2 linked regions of the Deinococcus aerius genome follow. The main gene of each other region encodes a partner of the protein of the gene in region 2 in a complex. Links are inferred from orthologs where the notes say so. Each region holds a gene or a part of one and is shown on either strand. Other genes may lie near its edges. The genes, in order: mnmG and mnmE.

Region 1 (10,853 bases), on a different replicon or contig from region 2:
CGACCTGAAGAAATTCCTGGCGAGCCTGCCGCGCGAGGCGCGGGACGCCCGCTTCGAGAACCGCTGGGAGGAAGGTTGGGCGGTCGTGCAGCGCAATGGCCTGAAGGTGGACGAGGCGAAGACCCGGGCGAACATCCTCGCCGCCCTCAAGAACCCGAAGGGAGTCAAGGCCGCCGTCGTCGTGATGGGGCAGGTCGCGCCGAAGCGCACGCTGGACTTCTTCCTCTCGCGCGGCATCACCGACCACCTGGGCACGGGCGAGACGAACTACTACGGCAGCAGCGCTGCCCGTATGACGAACATCCATGTGGGCACCCGCAACTTCCAGGACCGGCTGTTTACGGGCAAGACCTTCTCCTTTAACGAATTCATCGGCCCGGTCACCACTCGCGCGGGCTACGTGGTGGGGCTGGTCATCGCTGGGGAGCGCACGGCGAACGGCGTGGGCGGGGGCATCTGCCAGGTCAGCACGACCGCGTTCCGGGCCCTGTACGGGGCGGGCCTGCCCGTCGCCGAGCGGCGCAACCACTCCTACCAGGTGCATTACTACGACCCGCAGGGCCTGGACGCCACCGTCTTCCAGCCCTCCCAGGACCTGAAGTTCGCCAACGACACGGGGGGCGCCCTGTGGTTTCAGGCCGACTGGAACGACGAAGAGGCCCGGCTGAGCATCAGTGTATTCGGCAGGCCGCGGAACTTCACGGTGGAGCTGGACGAACCCAGGACCCTCAGCACCACGCCCTCCCCCGCTGACCGGATCATCCGCGACGCCAGCCTGCCCGCCGGGCAGCGCAAGCAGGTGGACTGGGCGGCCCCCGGCGCGGTGATCGAGGTCACCCGGCGCTTCGTGCGGGACGGCAAGACCTTCAAGCAGGACACCCTGAAGAGCAGCTACCGCCCCTGGCCGAACATCTTCCTGGTCGGCACGCGCGGGTAAGCGTCAAAGGGGAGAGGGGGAGCCACAGTGGTCTCCCCCTCTCCCCTTTTCGCCCTACTCCTCGGTCGCGTAGCCCAGCAGGTCGAGGATGCGGTCGAGTTCCTCGCGCGAGGCGTAGCTCAGCTCCACCCGGCCCTTGTCCTCGCCCGTGATACGGACCCTCGTGCCCGTGCGGCGGCTGAGGTCGAGTTCGACCTGGCGGTAGGGGCGCGGCGGGTTGACGGGGATGGGGGCGGAGGTGCGGGCCTCGCGCTTCAGGGCCTCGGCCTCGCGGACGTTGAGGCGCCGGGTGCGGATCTGGTCGAGCGCCCAGGCCCGGTCCCCCTCCGGCTGGGCGAGGATGGCGCGGGCGTGTCCGGCGCTGATCTCCCCGTGTTCCAGCGCGCGAAGCGCGGGTTCGGGCAACGTGAGGAGCCGCAGCGCGTTGGAGATCGTGGAGCGGCCCTTGCCGACCGCCTGCGCCACGCCCTCCTGGTTGAGTCCCTGGTCGAGGAGCGCCTGGTACGCCCGCGCCTCCTCCAGCGGCCCCAGGTCCTCGCGCTGGAGGTTCTCGATGATCGCGATTTCCAACGCCTCACGGTCGGCCAGGTCGCGGATGAGGGCGGGCACCTCGGTCAGCCCGGCGAGCTGCGCGGCTCGCCAGCGCCGCTCCCCCGCCACGATCTCGAAGTCCTCGCCGCGCGGGCGCACGAGGAGGGGTTGCAGCACCCCCTTCTCGCGGATGCTCTGGGCAAGTTCGGCCAGCCCCTCCGGCTCGAAGACCTGCCGGGGCTGGTACGCCGCCTGCACGATGCGCGTCACCTGGATGGACTGGATGGCCGGACCCGCCGGGGTTTCCGCCGTCTGCGGGCGGCTGAGCAGGGCGTCCAGCCCGCGTCCCAGGCTAGATTTTTTCGACACGCTGCATCACCTCCTCGCTCAGGCGCTTGTACGCCGCCGCGCCGCTCGACAGGGGCGCAAAGGCGTTGATGGGCTTGGCGAAGCTGGGCGCCTCGGAAAGCCGGACGTTGCGCGGCACCACCGACCAGAACACCAGTTCCCCGAAATGCTGCCGCACCATCGTCTCGACCTCCTGCGCCAGGTTCGTCCGCCCATCGAACATGGTGATCGCCACGCCGAGCACCTTCAGGCGGGGATTGAGGCCGCCCTGCACCCGCTCCACCGTCTCCATCAGCCCGGCGAGGCCCTCCAGCGCGAAGTATTCCGCCTGGAGGGGGATCAGCAGGGCGTCGGAGGCGGCCAGGACATTGACGGTCAGCGGCCCCAGGCTGGGCGGCGCGTCGATGAGGACGATGTCGTAGCCCTGCACGCTGGCGAGGAGCCGCGCGAGGGCATCCGGGTCGTCGGCGAGTTCCACGCCCGCTCCGGCGAGGTCGGGGGTGGCGGGCAACACGTCCAGCCCCGGCTGCGAGGTGGCCTGCACGAACTCGGCCACCCGGCCTGGCTCGCCCAGCGCCTCGTAGAGCCCCTGCCCCGCGCCGCGCAGGCCCAGCCCGCTGGTGGCGTTCGCCTGGGGGTCCATGTCGATGAGGAGGACCCGGCGTCCCCCCGCCGCCAGGTATGCGGCGAGGTTGATGGCGGTCGTCGTCTTCCCCACCCCGCCCTTCTGATTCACGACTCCGAGGGTCTTCACGTCGCCCGCCAGAATAACGGCTTGCGGCCCGGTACGCCCTCCCGCCGGGGGTAGCGGTCGGGGGTGGGGCTGGTCTTCTCGACCACGACCAGGGTGCGGGCATCCCCGGCGACCGGCAGCGTGAAGGGCTCCACGCCCCGCACCTCGCCCCCCACCTCGGCGGCGGCCCGCCTTCCGGCCTCCAGTTCCTCCGGCGCGATCGGCCCCTTCTGCGCCACGAGCAGTCCACCTCCCCGCAGGAACGGCAGCGCGAGTTCGGCCAGGACGGGGAGTGCCGCGACGGCCCGCGTCACCACCCGGTCGTAGGTTTCACGCTGTCCCAGTTCCCGCCCCAGGGTCTCGGCGCGTCCGACAAGCGGGTGGACATTTTCCAGCCCGAGGGCCTGCGCCGCCCGGCCCACGAACTCCACCTTCTTGCGCGTCGCGTCCATGGGAACGAGCTGGAGGTCAGGCCGCACCAACGCGAGCGGGAGGGCGGGGAACCCGGCGCCCGTGCCCAGGTCGAGGACCCGCAGTCCCCCCTCCAACCAGCCGCCACGCAGGCAGGTCAGCGAGTCCACGAAGTGCTTGAGCACGATGTCCCGCTCGTCATGAAGGGCGGTGAGGTTCATCTGGGCGGAGGCTTCCCGCAGGAGGGCGAGCAGCCGGGCGAACCCCTCCACCTGTCCGGCGTCCAATTCCAGCCCCAGTTCCGACGCGCCCTCCACCAGCAGGGTCTGGCCTTCCGGCGTCACAGCCCGTACTTCACTTTCATCGCCTGATACCGCTCGAACACATGCTCGTCGATCTCCCCCAGCGGCAGGGCGTCCAGCAGCGGCACCAGCCGCTCGCGCAACACGTCGCCCCGCGCCATCCATTGAAAGTAGCTCCGCCCACCGTGGTGGTACGGCCCGTAAAGCCGCGAGCCGGGGCACCACGCGAGGAGCCGCCCGAACAGCCGCTCATGCCGAAGGTGCATCCTCACCGTCACCTGGGGCTGTTTGCCATCACCCCCGAAATGTCCCTCGCCGATCAGGACGCCTAGCAGAACGCCAGTTTCAAATGCTGAAGGCTCCAAGACTCTCCTCCTGTTTCACCGTCAAGTTTCTCGTGAAACGGGAGGGGCGTCAAGGCGGGAGAGACCCTATTGTTTCACCGTTAGGTTTCCCGTGAAACGGTTGTGCCCCTACGCAGGTGGACGAGCAGGGCGCTGATGTCGGCATGCCGAACACCGGGGACGCGGGCAGCTTGGGCAACAGTAGCGGGTTTCGCCCGGCCCAGCTTCTCGCGCGCCTCGTTCGAGAGGGCCGTGATCCCGGCAAAATCCACCCCGAGAAGACTCAGCCCGCGCGCCTTGTCCTCCGAGGCCAACTGACGCTCGGCCCGCTCGATGTATCCCGCATACTTCACCCGAATCGTTAAGGCTTCCCGCTCGTCCGCCGATAAGTCGGGGAGGTTGAGACCCAACGCCTCCACGTCTTCCAGCGTAAACTCCGGCCGTCGCAGCCAAACGTCGCCGGGTTGCCCCTGAAGACGCTGCGTTTGCAGAGAACGCATGCCTTCACCAACCCGCCGATATTTTTCGGCCACGGCCTGTCGCCTGAACTGGTCTACGAGGCCCAACTCAAACCCCAGCTCAGTCAGCCGCTCGTCGGCGTTGTCCTGCCGCACCACCAGGCGGTGTTCCACCCGGCTGGTCATCATCCGGTAGGGTTCGTCGCTCCCCTTGAAAACCAAGTCGTCGAGGAGAACGCCCAGGTATCCCGTTTCACGTGAAATCCGAACCTGCTCCAGCCCCTGGGCGCGGCGGGCGGCGGCAGTCCCCGCCACCAGGCCCTGGGCCGCCGCCTCCTCGTAGCCGCTGGTGCCGTTGATCTGCCCGGCGGTGAACACTCCCGGCAACAAGCGGGACTCCAGATTGAGGGTCAGCTCCGTGGAATCCACCACGTCGTACTCCACGGCATAGGCGTACCGCTGAATTACCGCCGCCTCGAACCCGGGAAGCGTGCGGACAAGTTGGTCCTGGAGCGCGGGCGGCAGGCTGGAGCTGAAGCCCTGGAGGTACACCTCGCTCGTCTGCACCCCGTCGGGTTCCACGAACAGCAGGTGGCGGTCGTGGTGGGCGAAGCGCACAACCTTGTCCTCGATGCTGGGGCAATACCGTGGCCCCAGTCCCTCAATGTCCCCGGCGTACATGGGCGACTCGTGCAGATTCTCCTGAATCAGGCGGTGCGTCTCGGGCGTGGTGTGCGTCTGCCAGGTTGGGGATTCGGTCGCGCGGGGGCCGGGCCGACCCGTGAACCCGCGCGGCTGGGGATCGGCGGGAATCTCCAGGAGATCGGCGAAGCGCACCGAATCCGCACGCACCCGGGGTGGTGTGCCGGTCTTGTACCGCTTGAGGACGTGCCCACCCCGGGCCAATGCCTCACTTAGAAACCGCGAAGGTGGCTCGCCCTGACGGCCCTCGGGGCGCGAGTGGCGGCCATACCAGGTGACGCCACGCATGAAGGTCCCGGCAGCGACGACCACACTCCGGGTATGCAGGCGGCGTCCGTCGGTGGTGACCACGAACCAACCCCCATTGCCATCCGGCTCCAGGTCTGCCGCCTCGCCCCGCACCACGTCGATCTCCGGGTGGCCCAGAATCACGTCCTGCGCCCGTTCAGCGTAGGCGTCACGCTCGTTCTGCACCCGCAAGGACTGCACGGCGGGACCCTTGCTGGCGTTCAGCACCCGGGTATGGATGGCCGTGTCATCGGCCAGACGCCCCATCAATCCGCCCAACGCCTGCACCTCAAACACCAGTTGGCTCTTGCCAGGGCCGCCCACCGCCGGGTTACAGGGCATCCGGCCAATGGTCGCGGGGTTTCCAACCAGCAGCGCCGTGCGGGCAAACTTGGCGGCGGCCCAAGCGGCTTCCAAGCCCGCATGACCCCCACCGATGACGATCACATTCCAGCCGCTCATCTCAGCCGGAAGTGTACCAATGGGGGAGGGGCCGCTACTCCGTTCAGGGTCACGGTGGGAAGGACGCCGCTGCATACGCGCTCACCCTGTCCCACATCCTTCCCGGAGGCAAAGGCACGGGAACAGAGCCGCACCCCGCCGCACCGGTTGGCCGAGCGGCTAGAATGCCTAACGAGCGTTAGCCAGATAGTCAGGCAGCGGCTGCCTCCCGGCAGGGTGCTGCCTCCCGCTCAGGAGGCCCCTCATGATTCAGCCGTTCACATCTGACCCCCTGCGGTGGGTCGCGGAAGACGGCCTTCCAATCCGGGAACTGCCCGACCGGTTCACCCCCGCGGTGTTGCGCGACCTGCACCGCGAGATGGTGCGGGCGCGGGAGTTCGACAAGAAACTCGTCACCCTGCTTCGGCAGGGCCGCACCACCTTCTACGCCCAGTCGAGCGGCATGGAGGCCACCCAGGTCGGCCTGGCCCGCTCCATCCGGGTCGGGCACGACTGGGTGTGGCCGTACTACCGCGACCACGCGCTCGGCCTGGCGATGGGTGTGCCGCTCCTCGACCTGATCAGCCAGTGCCTGGGCACCAACTCGGACCTCTGCCGGGGCCGCCAGATGCCCCACCACTTCGCGGCCCAGCGGCAGAACTTCGTGTCCATCAGCTCCTCCATCGCCTCGCAGGTGCCGCCCGCCGCGGGCAACGCGATGGCGCAGAAGTACCTCGGCGTGGACGAGATCACCGTCTGCACCTTCGGCGACGGCGCGACGAGCGAGGGCGACTGGCACGCGGGGATGAACATGGCGGGCGCGGCCGGGGCGCCGTGCCTCTTCGTCTGCGAGAACAACCAGTGGGCGATCAGCACCAACCTGCGGGCCCAGACGGCGAGCGAGACCATCCATATCAAGGCGAAGGCCTACGGGATGCCGGGCTACTACGTGGACGGCAACGATGTCGTGGCCGTCATGGAGGTCGTCTCTCACGTGGCCGAAGGGGTCCGCGCCGGGAACGGCCCGGCCCTGGTCGAGTGCCTGACCTACCGGGTGGGCTCGCACTCCAACGCCGACGCGGACGCCGAGAAGAACTACCGCACCCGCGAGGAGGTGAACGCCTGGCTCGCCCGCGACCCGATCACCCGGGTGGAACGGCTGCTCGACCACCTGGGCGAGCCCGTGAGCGCCGAGGAACGCGCCGACCTGATTAGCGCCGTTCACCGCGAGGTGGACGAGGCGGTGCTGAGGGCCGAGGCGACCGGGCAACCCGACTGGCGCATCATGTTCGAGGACGTGTACGCCGACACGCCCGTTCACCTGCGCGAGCAGGCCGCCTTCCTCCGCAATGAACAGGAAGGGGTGGGGGCATGACGGCGACCCAGCCCAAACCGAGCACCACGACCGGAGCAGGGGAGACGCGCATCCTCACGCTGATCCAGGCGATCAACGAGGCGATGGCAGAGGAACTCGCCCGTGACGAGCGCGTGGTGGTCTTCGGCGAGGACGTGGGGGCGCGCGGCGGCGTGTTCCTGGCGACCGCCGGGCTCCAGGAGAGGTTCGGCCCCCGGCGGGTCTTCGACACCCCGCTCTCCGAGGCGAGCATCGTGGGCGCGGCGGTCGGCATGGCGGTGCGTGGCCTGCGGCCCATCGCCGAGATCCAGTTCGCGGACTACATGGGGCCGGGGTTCGACCAGATCATCAGCCAGGCGGCCAAGATTCGCTACCGCTCGGGCGGGCAGTTCACGGCGCCGCTCGTGATCCGCACCCCCTCGGGCGGCGGCGTGAAGGGCGGGCACCACCACAGCCAGAGCCCGGAGAGCTACTTCTGCCACACACCGGGCCTCAAGGTCGTGATGCCGTCTACCCCCTACGACGCCAAGGGGCTGCTCAAGGCCGCCGTGCGCGGGGGCGACCCGGTGATCTACTTCGAGCCCAAGCGGCTCTACCGGGCGGCCAAGGGCGAGGTGCCCGCGCAGGACTACACGGTCGAGATCGGCCAGGGCGCGGTCCGGCGGGAAGGCACCGACCTGACGATCATCGGCTACGGCGGCGTGATGCCCGACGCGGAGAAGGCGGCTCAGGCCCTCGCCGCCGAGGGCGTGCAGGCCGAGGTGATCGACCTGCGGTCGCTCGTGCCCTGGGACCGCGACCTCGTCCTCACCAGCGTCGCCAAGACGGGGCGGGCCGTCCTGGTCAGCGAGGCGCCGCGCACCGCCAACTTCATGAGCGAGGTGGCGTACACGGTTCAGGAGGAGCTGTTCGACTCGCTCCTCGCCCCCGTCCTGCAGGTCGCGGGCTTCGACACGCCGTACCCCTACGTGCAGGACAAGGTGTACCTGCCCGGCCCCAACCGCATCGCGGCGGCCTGCGTGCGGGCGCTGAACTACTGACCCCCACCCGATGAAGCCCGACCTCCTGCGCCCCCTGCTCGGCATCCTCGGCCTCGCCATCGGCTTCGGCGTGTACCCCCTCGCGGAGAGTGCGCCGCAGCCCTGGCCGCACGTGCTGATCGGCGGCATGTTCGTGGCGCTGGGGCTGGCCGCCTGGTTCTACGCGCGTGGTGAACGCTGGATTCAGGCCCTCGGTGTGCTGCTGATGCTGTACGGCGTGGCCCGGATGCTGTTCCTGCGCTGATATTCAACTTCCCAGACGAGGTTTTCCCATGAAAGAAGTGCTGCTGCCCGAACTCGCCGAGAGTGTGGTCGAGGGCGAAATCCTGAAGTGGCTGGTGCAGGAGGGCGAGACGGTCGCCCTGGAACAGCCCCTGTGCGAAGTGATGACGGACAAGGTGACGGTGGAGCTGCCCAGCCCCTACGCGGGCGTGCTGGAGCGTCGCCTGGCGAACGAGGGTGACGTGGTTGCCGTTCACGCCCCCATCGCCGTGATCGCCGAAGCAGGCGCGACAAGTGGGGGAGGGGAGAGGGCGAATCAGACCACCTCGGCCGCCCCCGGCGTCACCCAGGCCATCCAGGAAACCTTCGAGAATCCCGAAACCACCGAGGCCCCCCTGCCCATTCAGGCCGCCGAGGAGCGCGAACAGGTCGGCGGCAGCATCGTGGAGGCGGGGCACACGGCCGCGAGGGGCGACGACGACGCGAGCCTCTTCAAGGCCTTCGCGTCGGACGAGACGGTGCGGCTCCAGGGGCTGGAGAACCGCAGCGGCAGCGGCGCGCCGGGGACCTACACGGGCGGCACGGGGAGCATCCTCAACCGGACGCAGACGCCCTCGGGCCGGACGGACGGGCGGGTCCTCGCCGTGCCCGCCGCGCGCAAGCTCGCCCGGGAACTCGGGGTGGACCTCGCGGGCGTGCAGGGCAGCGGCCCCAACGGGCGCGTGCGGGTGGACGACGTGACGGCCCACGCCCAGGGCCAGCAGGCGCAGTCCAGCGCTCCAGCACAGGCGGTCCCGTCTCCCGCTCCCCAGCCCGCCCCGGCGGCCCCCACGCCTCAGCCTGCCCCCTCGGCCAAGGGCACGGGCGGCATGCCCGTCGCGCCCGTGCAGTACCGCACGCCGAAGGGCTACGAGCACCTGGAGGACCGGGTGCCCCTGCGCGGGATGCGCCGCGCGATCTCCAACCAGATGCAGGCCAGCCACCTCTACACCGTCCGCACCCTGACCGTGGACGAGGTCAACCTGACGAGGCTCGTCGAGTTCCGCTCACGTGTGAAGGACGAGGCGCAGGCGGCGGGCGTGAAGCTCTCCTACCTGCCCTTCATCTTCAAGGCGGTGGCCGCCGCGCTCCGCAAGTATCCCAGCCTCAACTCCTCCTTCGACGAGGCGACGGGCGAGATCGTCATGAAGCGCTACTTCAACATCGGCATGGCGGTGGCGACCGACGCGGGCCTCACGGTGCCGGTCCTGCGGGACGTGAACCAGAAGAGCATCCTCGAGCTGGCGCGGCAGGTTTCGGACCTCGCCTCGCGCGCTCAGGCCGGGAAGCTCACGCCGGACGAGCTGGCGGGCAGCACCTTCTCGGTCACGAACATCGGCTCCATCGGGGCGCTGTTCTCCTTCCCGATCATCAACGTGCCCGACGCGGCCATTTTGGGCGTCCACTCCATCCAGAAGCGGCCCATCGTGAATGAGCGCGACGAGATCGTAGTGGCGCACATGATGTACCTCTCGCTGAGCTTCGACCACCGCCTGGTGGACGGGGCCGAGGCCGCGCGCTTCTGCAAGGAAGTGATCCGGCTGCTGGAGAACCCCGACCGGCTGATGCTGGAAGCGATGTAGGAGCACTCAGCGATCAGCAGTCAGCGAGGTACTGAAGGCTGACTGCTGATCGCTTCTTATCCCCCGGGTCATGGGGCCGTCAGCTTGACCCGCTAGTGTACCTGCTGACGGGACCCGGGCTCCCCTGCCCGCCCGCCGATTGGATTACAGTGACCGTGATGAACCGCGCCCTCGCCCTGCTGACGCTGCTCGCCCTCGCCACCCCGGCGCAGGCCCTGAAGCTGATCGTCTGGGACCGCGAACTCCAGACCAAGCTGGGGTACGGCGAGACGAGCGGGGACCGGATGGTGGTCCAGCTCGTGCGGGACTACAGCGGCCCAGTCTACGTCCTGTTCTCCCGCGACGACGACGAAAAGGCCCAGGGGCTGTATCCCAGCCTGAAAGGCCGTTATGACGGCGCCCTCAAGGGCGGACAACTGACCCTGGACGCACCCAACGGGACCGTGACCCTGGCCCGCTTCCTGACGGGTCTCGGGCTGACCCTGCAATCGCAGGCGGCGGGACAGGCCCTGAGCCTGCCCGGGCTGCGCGCGGTGCCGGAAAAAGCCAAGCTGACTGAGCCCAAAGACCAAGGAGACCGCTGAATGCTGGCACAGATTCTGGTGGTGGAGGACGATCCCCACCTCGGACCACTGCTCAAGGAGTACCTGTCGGCCGACTACCTCGTGGAGCACGCCTCCACCCTCAAGGAGGCGCAGGCGTGGCTGGGGACCCACTCGCCGCAACGCCTGCTCGACCTGAACCTGCCCGACGGGGACGGGCTGGACCTCGTGCAGGCGTTGCGGCAGTATTCCAGCACGCCGGTCCTGGTGCTGTCGGCCAGAAGTGGCGTGCAGGAACGGGTGGCGGGCCTCAACGCGGGCGCGGACGACTACCTCACCAAGCCCTTCGCCATGCCGGAACTCGACGCACGGATCACGGCCCTGCTGCGCCGCACGGCGGCCGGGACGGGCGTGAACCTGGGCAACACCAGCCTCTCGACGAGCAGCCTGCTCCTCACGGTGAACGACAAGAACGTGAACCTCACCGAGCATGAGGCGCGCATCCTGGAACTCATGATGCGGACACCCGAGCGGGTCTTCTCGCGGGCGGACATCGAGTCGCACCTGTACGGCTGGGA
Region 2 (10,803 bases):
TCGCCGGGGGACCCCTGCTGGGCGGGCTGCTCACCAGCGGGCTGGGGTGACGCAGCATCCTCCTGCTCAACGTCTCCGCCGGGCTGCTGGCCGTCGAGCAACTTGTGTAGTTCGGGGCGGTCCCAGCGGCCACCGCTGGCGGTCTCCTGGGAAATCCGTGCTGGAGACAGCCGCCTACCACCTGGCCCTGGCCCTGGAGCGGGCCGGGCAGATGCGGGACCTCAAGGCGCGGCGCCTCGCGCTGGAGGACCGGGCGCAGGTGACGCACGCCTCGCAGCAAGCTCAGGCCGCGTTTGGCGAGGCCACGCTGCGCGATCTGCGGCGGGAGGTCGCGCGCATGGAAGCGGCGGAGACGAGCGGACGAGCCCAGACCCTGCTGCACCGCCTGGACGACCTGCCGGCGTACACCGAACTCGCCCGGCGCCCGCTGCGACAGCGGCTGGTGAGCCTGATGACCCTCACGTTGGAGGTGCGGGAGGAGCTGGAAGGTGAGGGCCACGCCCAGTGGCACCTGGGGGAGTTGCCGGCGGTGCGGGGGGACCGGGAGCTGCTGCGCCCGGTGCTGCATGAACTGCTGCACAACGCGGTCAAGTTCTCCCGGGACCGGGGCTCCCCCACAGATCGACGTGTGGAGTGAGCCTCACCCGGAAGGGCGGTGTACGTGCGCGACAACGGCGTGAGCTTTGATCCCCGGTTCGCGGCGGACCTGTTCGAACCCCAGGGGCACGCGGGGGGGCCGCTGGAGCGGGGGATGGGCCTGACAGGCAGTCGTGAAGCGGATCGTCGAGCGGCAGGGCGGGCGAGTGTGGGCCGAGGGAACGCCCGGGGAGGGCGCCACCTTCGCCTTCACCCTGCCCTAAAGTGAGCGCGGAGGAGTCAGGACATGGCAGACCGGGCGCTGGAGGAACCGCAGGTCACCGAAGCCGCGCAGGGGGCGGCGCTGGAAGTCTTCGTGCGCTTCACGGAGCGGACCAACACCGTGCATCACCCCCAGGTGCTGATCGAAACCGCTGCCGACCTGCTGCACGAGACGATTCCCTCGGCGACCATCGCCTTCCACCCGGCAGAGCGTGACCACTGGAGCGTCCTGGCCCGGCGAGGGGCGATCCCCCCCGGAGGTTCGGGCCGTCCAGGATCGCGGCCTGCCCCTGGATGAGCCGCAACTCCTGCGCCCCTTTCAGCAGGGCTGCCCCCTCTTCTTCGAGTGGGACCCAGGGGTCGCGATGATCCCCGAAGCCGCGTCGTATCAGGTGGTGGCGTATTACCCCTACTGGCGTGAGGGGGTACCCTTCGGCTTTTTCGGGATGGGCAGCCTGGCTGGCCCAGCGTGGAGCGCCCGTGAGCGGACGGTGTTCCTGGCCCTCGGGCGCGCGCTGCAACTCGCGCTGGAACGGGCCTGGCACGCCGAGGAGCGGGAGACCCGGATTCAGGAGTTGGAACGGCAGGTACACACCGGGCGCGTCTTTGCCGAACTGACCCAGGACCTCACCTTCAACGACCCGGCGGCCCTGACCCGCGAAGCCGAGCATCTGCTGTTCCGATTGCTGCCCGGCGCCTCCGTGCAGTACTGGATCCAGCAGGACGGGGAAGGTCGCGTCGCGGCTGGGGCTGCCCCCGAGCGAACCCGCCTGGGAGCGCCTGCCGCAGGTGGAGGCTGACCTGGCGGGACAGCTCGTCCTGGGGGAGCTGGGCCACACCGAGCGCCGGGAGGTCCGGGTGAACGGACAGGTGCAGGGCGTGCTGGGGGTGACCCTGCGGGACCGCGGGACGTGGACGCGGCCTGACCTCGCCGTGCTGGAGACGGTGGCGGAGTACCTGGGGCTGGCCCTGGAACGCGCGCAGCAGTCGCGGCGGCGGCTCCACCCCGACGAGGGGCTGGAGGGGCGGCTGCGCGCGGCCCAGGAACGGGAACACGCCGCCCTCACCTCCCAGGAGGAGACGCTGGCCTTCAGTGAGGCGGTCTGGCAGGGCCTGCGCCGCGAACTCACCCGGCTGAGCCGCACCCGCGAGGGCGCGGAGGTGCGGGAACGGCTGGGGCACCTGGGGGCGCGGGTGGACGCCCTGCTGGCCTATACCGAGGTCTCCCGCCGCCCCCTGCACCCAGTGCTGCTCAGCCTGATGACACTGGTGCTGTCGGTCAAGGCGGAGCTGGAACGCGGGGAGACCGGGCGCCGGGTGCGCTGGAAGCTGGGAGAGCTGCCGACGGTGCGGGCCGACCGGGACCTGCTGAGGCTGGTGCTGTTCGAGCTGCTGCAAAATGCCCTGAAGTTCACGCGGGGGCGGGAAGAGGCGTGGATCGAGGTGGGGTCGGAGGCGCGGCCAGAAGGGCTGGCGGTGTTCGTGCGGGACAACGGCGTGGGCTTTGATCCCCGCTTTGCGGAGCTGCTGTTCGGGGTGTTCGAGCGGGGGCAGGAGGACGTGGAGGGCTTGGGGATGGGGCTGGCGGTGGTGAAGTGCGTCGTGAAGCGCCATGGCGGGCGGGTCTGGGCTGAGGGGACACCCGGGGAGGGCGCCACCTTCGGGTTCACCCTCCCAGGACAAGGAGGGTCATCGCCGCGTCGGTAACGCGCCGTTCCAGCGAACAGGTGGTGAGTTCACTTCCCTGGGGAGGGTAGTCCCGCCCCTCCGGGCAGGCGGACGAGGCGTTCAGGGTCATCATCGCCTCACCTGACCGGCGAATCCTCCGGTTCTGCAACACCCACAGCCACCGTGACCGTGGGGGCGATGCCCGCGTTGTTCACCACCACGTCCAGGCGCCCCCGCCAGGCGACCGCCTCCCGGAACAACTCGGTGGCGGCCCCGGGCCGGGATAGGTCGGCCCCGAGGGGGGTGGCCCGCGCCTCCCCGGCACCTCGCCCGTAATGCACGATGACCTGCGCCCCCGCGCCCGCCAGCGTCCGGGCTGTTGCCGCGCCGATCCCGCGCGAGCCGCCCGTCACGAGGATGACTTTTCCAGTTAAGTCGAGCATGTCGCCCATTGTGTGGTCTTGGCCTCCCCGGCGGCCCGGAAGGGGGGAGAGAAGACCGGAACCCGGTCGCCCAGGTCGTGTCCGTCCCTTCCGGGGAGGAGGCGGAAAGTGAGGGGCAAAATCGCAGGGGCTCAGCAGCCTGAAGATGTGGGCCAAGAAAACCTCTGTCCCCTGGGGCCTGAGCCCCTCACTTTCCCACGCAGAAGTTGCGGAAGACGGCGTCCACCACGTCCTCGCTCACGTCGCGCCCGGTCAGCTCGGCCAGCGAGCGCAGCGCCTCCTCCAGCTCGTACCCGGCGAGGTCGTCGGGGAGGGTGCGGGCGGCCCGGACGTGCAGCAGCGCCCGCCGCGCCGCGTCCGCCTGCCGCTCGGTGGTGAGCCACGCCTCGCCCCGCGCCGCGTCCCCGATCAGGGCGGCGTGGATGGCGTCCCGCAACTCGGGGAGGCCCCCCCCGGTGACGGCGCTCACGTCCAGCGCGGCGGGGTCGGTCCAGGCCGGGGGAAGGTCCGCCTTCGTCCGCACCCGGATGACCCGCGCCTCCCCCGGCAACTCGGTCGGCAGGTCCTCGCGGGGCAGGCTGCCGTCCTCCAGCACCAGCACGAGGTCGGCCCGGGCGGCGAGACTGATCGCCTGGCGCACTCCCGCCGCCTCCACCTCGTCGCCCGTCTCGCGCAGGCCCGCCGTGTCCACCAGGGTGACGGGCACCCCGGCCAGCGACAGATTCGCCTCCAGGTAGTCTCGCGTGGTGCCGGGAATGGGCGTGACGATGGACCGCTCGTACCCCAGCAGCGCGTTCAGCAGGCTGCTCTTGCCCGCGTTGGGGCGCCCGATCAGCGCCAGCCGCGCCCCCCGGGTCGCCACTTGTCCGGCCCGCGCGGTGCCCACGAGCGCCTCCAGGTCCGCCTCCGCCGCCCCGAGGGGCACCTCGCGGTCCTCGTCCGGCACGCCCTCCTCCGGGTAGTCGAGCATGGCCTGGAGGGCGGCGAGCGTCCGGGTCACCCGCGCCGAAATCCGCTCCACCCGCTCCCCCAGCGCCCCCGACAGCCCCAGACTCGCCTGCCGCCGCGCCGTGTCCGTCCCCGCGTTCACGAGTTCCAGCACCGCCTCCGCCTGCGCCAGGTCCAGCCGCCCGGCGAGGTAGGCCCGCAGGGTGAACTCCCCGGGCCGGGCCGGACGGGCGCCGAGTTCCAGCACCCGGGACAGCACCCGCGCGAGCACCGCCGGGCTGCCGTGCGTCTGCACCTCGGCCACGTCCTCACCCGTGTAGCTGTGGGGCGCGCGAAAGACCAGGCACAATCCCTCGTCCAGCACCTCGCCGTCCTCGGCCACAAGCTGCCCGAACAGGAACCGCCCGCCGCGCGTGGCACTCGGCCTGCGCCGCCCCCGGAACACGCCGTCGGCGACCCCCAGCGCCCCCGGCCCGCTCACCCGCACGATGCCCACGCCCGCACTTCCCGGAGCGGTGGCGATGGCGGCGATGGTGTCACTGAGGCCGGTGCGGGTCACGGGGGGCAGGGTAGCAGGGGAGGGGGGAGCGGAAGGGGGTCCACTTTCCCTTTGCTAAGTGTGATGGGGCTGTGATCCCCCTGTGACAGGCCGGACCGCACACTCGGGGCACAACTGGAGGTTGCCATGCGTCCACGTCCCGCTCGTCTCTTCCTCACCGCCGTTCTCTGTTTGGCCCCCGCGCTCCTGCCCGCCCAGGCCCGCACCCTGGCCGAGGTGAGGGCCAGCGGCGCCCTGAACATCGCCACGAGCGCCGACTTCGAGCCGTTCAACTACATGAGAGGCGGCTCGCCCGCCGGGTTCGAGGTCGACCTGGGCGGGGCGGTCGCCCGCAAACTCGGCCTGCGCGCGCAGTGGGTGGTGCGGCCCTTCGACGGGTTGCTGCGCGACCTGGCCGGGCGCCCGCAGGAGATCGACCTCGTGATCGCCTCGCACGCGATCACCAGCACGCGGCTCCAGAGCGCGGACTTCAGCACGCCCCACTACTGCACCGGCGGCGTGATCCTGACCCGCCAGGGCGGCCCGCTGACGACCCGGGCGCTGGCGGGCCGGAACCTGGGGGCCGAGGCGGGCAGCACCTACTTCGGCTTCCTGCGCAAGCTCCCCTTCCAGAAGAGCGTGCAGGTGTACGGCAGCTCCCAGGCGGCCATTCAGGCGGTCGCCACCGGCCAGGTGGACGCCATCGCCACCGACCGCTTCGCCGCGCTGGACGCGCTGAAGACCTACTCCAAGGCGAAGCTCGTCGTCGGGGACACGCTCTGGAAGGAGCAGATCGGCATGGCCTTTGCCAAGGGAAACACCGAACTGCGGCAGGCGGTGAACGGCGCCCTGAAACAGCTCGTGCAGGACGGGAGCTACCTGAAACTCAGCCAGAAGTACTTCGGGCAGAATATCGGCTGCTGACCCCGGGGGCGGGGACAACGCGAAAGGGTCGGGGAAACGTTCCCCCGACCCCTTGCTTTCCTCATCCCCCCCTCCGCCACTTCCCCTTGCTGCGGTTCCCCGGCTTGTTCCCCGGTGTCGCCGTGCGCGTCCTGATCTGCTCGTCGTCGTAGCGGAGCATGACGGCCAGCCGGGCGCGGGAGATGATGTGATGCGGGTGCTTGGGCACGAAGGCGGTCACCACGTCGAGATACCCGTCCGGCCCGTGCTCGACGACCACGTGGAGCGGCAGCGCGACCCCGCACGACTCGAAGAAGCCGCACACCAGCCAGCGGCGGTCCTCGGGGTAGACGGCCCGCACGCGCCCGGCGACGAGCACCTGGATGATGTCGTGTTCCAGAAAGCCCTCGGCGCGGGCGTGGCCGATGGCGTGGGGGCAGAGGTGATACTTGCCGTCGTACACGGCGTCGCGCAGCCGGGCGTGGGCGCGGGCGAGCGTGTGGTCGGTGGTGTCCACGCCCGCCAGGTCGGCCTCGCGCTGGGGCCCCACGGGCTTGGGCTGTAAATTTGCGGGCCGCGCCGGGGGCGGGGTGGGGGCGCGGCGGGCCTCCTTCTCCGCGCGGGCGAGCTGGGCGCGCAGGGCCAGCAGGTCGGTGCCGGTCTGCGGGTCGCGGCGCCTGCGGGGCGGGGTGGTGGTGCTGGACGTGGCTGCTTTCGTCACGGCGGGCCTCCCATCGGCGGCCTTCCCGCTCCCTCTTCCGTCTCGGGGAGGGCTTCGGTGCGCGCGCCTCCCTTCTCCAAAAAAGAAAAGGCCCCTCAAACACAGCGTTGTGTTCGTGGGGAGGAAGGCGTCGTACCCTGTTCAGGGCATACGGGGAGTGTACCACGGGCAGCTCAAGCATGACGTGACGTGCGGAACAGACGCGCGCCTCTCCTCCTTTCTAGGCTGGGGCAGCGTTTTCACCCGTCCAGAGCTTCTTCGCCCAGGAGGTGCCCGCCATGATCCGCCCGATGCAAGCGACCGATGCGCCCGACGTTCTCGCCCTGCTCAACTGGATGGACGACGCCCCCGAGCGCGAGGTGTTCGCCCCCGACGCCCGCGAGGCCGCCGAGCTGCGCGGCGAGTGCGAGGACCGCGTCTGCCTCGTCGCCGAGGACGTGGAGGGCACCGTGCAGGCCTACTGCGGCCTGGCCCCCTTCCGCGACGGGCTGGCGCTGGAGGGGCCGCTGGGCACGGGCGACCTGCACGCCCTGCTCGCCCGCGCCATCGAGCGGTCGGAAGGCCTGCCGGTCTACGCTTTCAGCGCGCGGGACAACCTCGCCGTGCGGGAGGCGCTGGAGGCGGCCGGATTCACGCCCATGCACACCACCGATTTCTACACCGCGCCCGTGTCGAACCTGGCCCGTCACGCCCGGGTCCCGGCCGGATACACGACGGTGGACCACCTCCCGCCCGAGCAGTACCGCGCCCTGTACCGCGCCTCCGAGGACGGCTGGGCCGAGCGCCTGGAGTGGACGGACCTGGAGATCGAGGCGCACTTCGCCCGGGACGACGTGCGCCTGGTGGCCCTCTTGCGAGGCGGGCGACCCGTGGGCTTTGCCGAGCTGGAGCTGGACGCCGAGGCCGCCCGCGCCGACCTGACCTACCTGGCCGTCCACCCCGCCGAGCGCGGGCAGGGGCTGGGCCGCGTCCTGCTCGCCCTCGCCGCCGCCGAGGTCGCCGCCTACCCCGAGATCCGCAAGCTGCGCACCCGCGCCCACGACCACGCCCACGCCGCCCGCGCGCTGTACGCCCACGCGGGCCTGATCCACTGCCGCTCGGTCGTCACCTACCTGCGCGACGACACGGAAGGGGAGGCGTAGGGAAGGAGGGGGCACAATCCCCCCTTCCTGACCGCGTTAGCCTCGCGGCATGGGCAAACGCGACCGGAATGCTGTTCGCACCGCTTACGTGACGCTGCGCGACCTGCCCGGCACGCGCGTCATGTTCTGGGTGGTGGACGAGTGCCCCTACTGCGGCGAGCGGCACTTCCACCCCGCCGGAAACCTGCGAACCGCCGACCCGAGCGAGAAACTGGGCGAGCAGCCCGCCGCGTGCGACCCCACGCGCACCTACGAACTGCTCCTCCCCCCACGCCCGAAAAAGAAGACCGGGAAACCTGAGCGCCGCAAGGAACGTCGTCTGGGTAAACTCGACGATCTAGACGACGAGAAGTGGTAGGCGGGGTGGAAGGCTTGCCGGAACTGACCCGGTAGAGGGGCGACGTGATGCGCGCAGGGTTTTCAAGCGGAAGAGAATGTCGTGCGGGACGTTAGAAAAGCTCCTCCCCCTTGAGGGGGGAGGTTGGGACTTGTAAAGCTGCGGAGCAGAGGGGGTGAGCGGTCACGCCCCGCGGCGCCATCAGCGGATGAGGCAAGCCATCTTGCAGGCACTCAGGCGGGTCACACGCCCTCTCACCCCGACCCTCTCCCGCAATGGGAGAGGGAGCAGGTCAGGCTACCCACCAGTCTTCCCCGTATCGCGCCAGGCCGAGTTTGCGGGCTACTGCCTGCGACGCCAAGTTCCCCCATTGCGTGCTGTAGAGCGGCAGGCGTCCGACACTCCGCATGGCCGCCGCCCATCCCGCCACCGCTGCTCCCGCGTGCCCCCGTCCCCGGAACGCCTCCGTTGTCTCCACCCCCGCCTCTGCCGCGTCCTGAGTGAGCCGGGCGCAGAAGCAGATAGACACCGCGCTCCCCTGCTCGACCGCCGCCGCGATGGGTGCAAAGCGGAAGCCAGCGCGTGACGTGATCTTCCAGGGAAAGTGCGCTTCAAGAAGGTGGGCGTTCTTCCCGGAGATCAGGACGACGTGTTCAGGGACCGGAACGCCGTCGGGAATTTGGTAGGCCGGTCCCCGCTCCTCGGCGGTGATCGGCGCGTGGGAGGTGAGAACTTCCCGGATGGCTTCTGCCTTTCGCGGCTCGTCCGCAGCCGCCGTGTAGCCGGGCAGGACGGGTTCGGCGCCGCACAGGTCCTCCAGTTCCCGCACCAGATCAGCGGTCAGGTCGTGCCGGAAGCGCCAGACGTTGCCCTCCGGCGTTCGCCCCATAAAGAAGCGGGGGGCGGGGTCGAGTTCGTTTTCCTCGTAGCCCGGTTCACGGATGAAGCGCAGCCGCCCGGCGGAGTCCGATACGAACAGGGCGGAGGTCTGGAGTTCCATCAACTCGCGGTCGGAGGGCACGCCAACCATCATGCCCCTGCCGTCAATGCTGGTGGTCGCCCCCCATGTCCATGCCGTCCATATTCATCTGGTCACCGTTCGTTCCACCGGGAGGGGGGAGTGGTTGAGCCCCCCGGCCCTTCAGCAGGTCCGTCATCAGCCGGATTTCGCCGCCCTGCGTCGCCTGAATCTGCTGGGCGAGGGTCCGTACCTCCGGCCTCACCCCATTCCCCAGGGCGGGGTTGACCATCGCCAGCGCGCCCTGGTGGTGGCGGATCATCAGTTGCAGAAAGAGGCGCTCGGCATTATTCACGGGCAGAGTGTCCAGGCGGTTCAGCTCCTCGGGAGTCGCCATGCCCATCATGCGGGCGTGCCCCTCGGTCATGCCCTGGCCGCCCCACGGGAGGCCCCACAGCGTCAGCCACCCGCGCATCTGCCCGATCTGCTCCTGTTGCGAGAGCATGATGTCGAGCGCCAGCGACCGGAGGGTGCGGTCCTGGCTGCGGTCGCGGATGCGGGTCGCCATGTCGATGGCCTGGGCGTGGTGCTGGATCATCTCGCGTACGAAGCGCACCTCAGTGCTGCCCTCACGCGGGGTGGCGGCGCGGGGCGCCAGCACCAGGGCCAGGGCGATCAGGGCCGCGAGGGCCAGCGCGGCGGCGGCGAGGAGGCCGGGGCGGCGGGTCATGGGCGGAGTATAGGAGGGGCGCATGAGGCGGCTACACTGGAGCCCGTGACCGGTCAGGTGGACACCTCGCGCCTGCTGGGGCTCAATGCCCTGCGGGACGCGCTGCTCGCCACCTGGCGCGACGTGCAGCGGGTGGTGGCCGAGTACGGCCCCGACGTGCTCCTCGCCGCCGGGCTGACCCTGCTGTACGCGCTGCTGTTCGTGGTCGTGTCGCGGCTCGCCTTCCGGCTGCTCGCGCGCTTCCACCTCGTCGCGTACCCCATCGCCCGGCGGGTGCTGCGCACCGTCCTGCGCCTGACCTTCCTGCTGCTCGTGCTGCTGTCGGTCACGGCGCTGTTCCCCGGCCTGGAGGTCTGGAGCGCCCCCATCTTCCGGGTGTACCTGCTGCTGCTCGTCCTGTACGTGGGCTGGGGGGTAATCCGGCACTTCCTGCACCTCCAGGCCGAGCGGTGGGAACTGGACGCCAGCCTCCGGCTCCTCCTCCAGAACACCGCGCGGGCGGTCTGGACGTTGCTGGGCCTCTACCTCGTCTTCGCGCAGTTCGGGGTGGACCTGCTCCCGATTCTGGGCGGGCTGGGCGTGGTGGGGCTGGCGGTGGGCTTCGCCGCGCAGGACATCCTCGCCAACCTGATCAGCGGGGTCACGCTGCTGCTCGACCGCCCCTTCCGCATCGGTGACTGGATTCGCACCGAGTCGCACGAGGGCCAGGTCACCCGCCTGACATTGCGCACCACCCACCTGCGCACCCGCGACAACGAGGACGTGAGCATCCCCAACAAGGAGGTCGCCGGGGCCGTCGTCGAGAACCTCACCGTGGGGGGCAAGCTGCGGCTCAACGTGAATATCGGCCTGGCCTACCGCGAACACGTGGGCCGCGCCCGTGACCTCCTGCTGCCCGTGTTGTCGGGCTTTCCCGGCGTGCTCGCCGACCCCGCCCCGCAGGTCCTGGTCGAGGAGCTGGAGGAGAGCCGCGTGCGGCTCCTGCTGCGCTTCTGGGTCGGGGCGGAGGGGGTGCAGAGCTATCCCGTCACCCGCATGAAGGTGCTGGAGGCGGCCAAAGAGGCCTTGCAGGCGGCGGGGCTGGAGGTGCCCTTCCCCCGGGTGCGGGTTCACCTGGACGGCCCGCCCCCCGAGCGCCGTGAGGACCGTGCGGACGCCTGAACCCTGGCGGGGAATCGGGACGGGCGCGGCCAGAGGAGCCGCCCTCGCCGCGTACCTGGGGGAGGTCCGCGCGACGGTGCCGCTGCTGCTCACCCTGATCGTGGCCGGGGGCGTGGCGGGGGCGTTCGTCTGGCCGCGCCGGGTGCTGAAGGTGGGGTCCGCTCTCCTGGCCCTGCTCCTCGCCCTGTGCCTGCTCACGCCCGTGCTGCGCGGCCCGCTGGCGGCGCTGACTCTGGCGCAGCCGCCTGTCCGCGCGGACGCCATCGTGGTCCTCGGGGGTGGGGTGCAGTGCGGCACGCGCGCCCTGGAGTCGAGCAGCCTCGCGCGGCTGGTGCGGGGGCTGGAGCTGTGGCGGGCCGGGTACGCCCCCGTCCTCACCGTCTCCGAGCAGTCGGG

Evidence for each region.
Region 1: the proteins of mnmE (region 2) and mnmG are in contact, whole or in part, in a solved structure (PDB 9HIP), measured with the Escherichia coli proteins. The link is inferred for Deinococcus aerius from one-to-one orthologs.

Annotation. Positions count from the first base shown.
Region 1 is NZ_BFAG01000016.1:54,257-65,109, forward strand. Bases 3,113-6,066 are described here. They hold mnmG (tRNA uridine-5-carboxymethylaminomethyl(34) synthesis enzyme MnmG), read right to left. Parts: upstream 5,517-6,066; coding sequence 3,708-5,516; downstream 3,113-3,707. Other genes in these bases: rsmG (16S rRNA (guanine(527)-N(7))-methyltransferase RsmG), read right to left, coding at 3,113-3,304; DAERI_RS22615 (hypothetical protein), read right to left, coding at 3,301-3,528; DAERI_RS18795 (thiamine pyrophosphate-dependent dehydrogenase E1 component subunit alpha), read left to right, coding at 5,761-6,066. In the rest of the region: DAERI_RS18770 (VanW family protein), read left to right, coding at 1-937; DAERI_RS18775 (ParB/RepB/Spo0J family partition protein), read right to left, coding at 992-1,837; DAERI_RS18780 (ParA family protein), read right to left, coding at 1,821-2,570; more of rsmG, read right to left, coding at 2,567-3,112; more of DAERI_RS18795, read left to right, coding at 6,067-6,870; DAERI_RS18800 (alpha-ketoacid dehydrogenase subunit beta), read left to right, coding at 6,867-7,889; DAERI_RS18805 (hypothetical protein), read left to right, coding at 7,900-8,133; DAERI_RS18810 (dihydrolipoamide acetyltransferase family protein), read left to right, coding at 8,162-9,733; DAERI_RS18815 (hypothetical protein), read left to right, coding at 9,892-10,317; DAERI_RS18820 (response regulator transcription factor), read left to right, coding at 10,318-10,853. UniProt on the Escherichia coli protein: NAD-binding protein involved in the addition of a carboxymethylaminomethyl (cmnm) group at the wobble position (U34) of certain tRNAs, forming tRNA-cmnm(5)s(2)U34.
Region 2 is NZ_BFAG01000015.1:63,609-74,411, forward strand. The notes cover bases 2,317-5,220. They hold mnmE (tRNA uridine-5-carboxymethylaminomethyl(34) synthesis GTPase MnmE), read right to left. Parts: upstream 4,477-5,220; coding sequence 3,157-4,476; downstream 2,317-3,156. Other genes in these bases: DAERI_RS18195 (ATP-binding protein), read left to right, coding at 2,317-2,565; DAERI_RS18200 (SDR family NAD(P)-dependent oxidoreductase), read right to left, coding at 2,664-2,969; DAERI_RS18210 (ABC transporter substrate-binding protein), read left to right, coding at 4,603-5,220. Outside these bases: DAERI_RS18175 (MFS transporter), read left to right, coding at 1-50; DAERI_RS18180 (hypothetical protein), read left to right, coding at 158-637; DAERI_RS18185 (hypothetical protein), read left to right, coding at 884-1,156; DAERI_RS18190 (hypothetical protein), read left to right, coding at 1,224-1,658; more of DAERI_RS18195, read left to right, coding at 1,648-2,316; more of DAERI_RS18210, read left to right, coding at 5,221-5,379; DAERI_RS18215 (DUF4258 domain-containing protein), read right to left, coding at 5,441-6,079; DAERI_RS18220 (GNAT family N-acetyltransferase), read left to right, coding at 6,358-7,221; DAERI_RS18225 (hypothetical protein), read left to right, coding at 7,271-7,579; DAERI_RS18230 (GNAT family N-acetyltransferase), read right to left, coding at 7,851-8,588; DAERI_RS18235 (DUF305 domain-containing protein), read right to left, coding at 8,602-9,246; DAERI_RS23170 (mechanosensitive ion channel family protein), read left to right, coding at 9,292-10,407; DAERI_RS18245 (YdcF family protein), read left to right, coding at 10,394-10,803. UniProt on the Escherichia coli protein: Exhibits a very high intrinsic GTPase hydrolysis rate. Involved in the addition of a carboxymethylaminomethyl (cmnm) group at the wobble position (U34) of certain tRNAs, forming tRNA-cmnm(5)s(2)U34.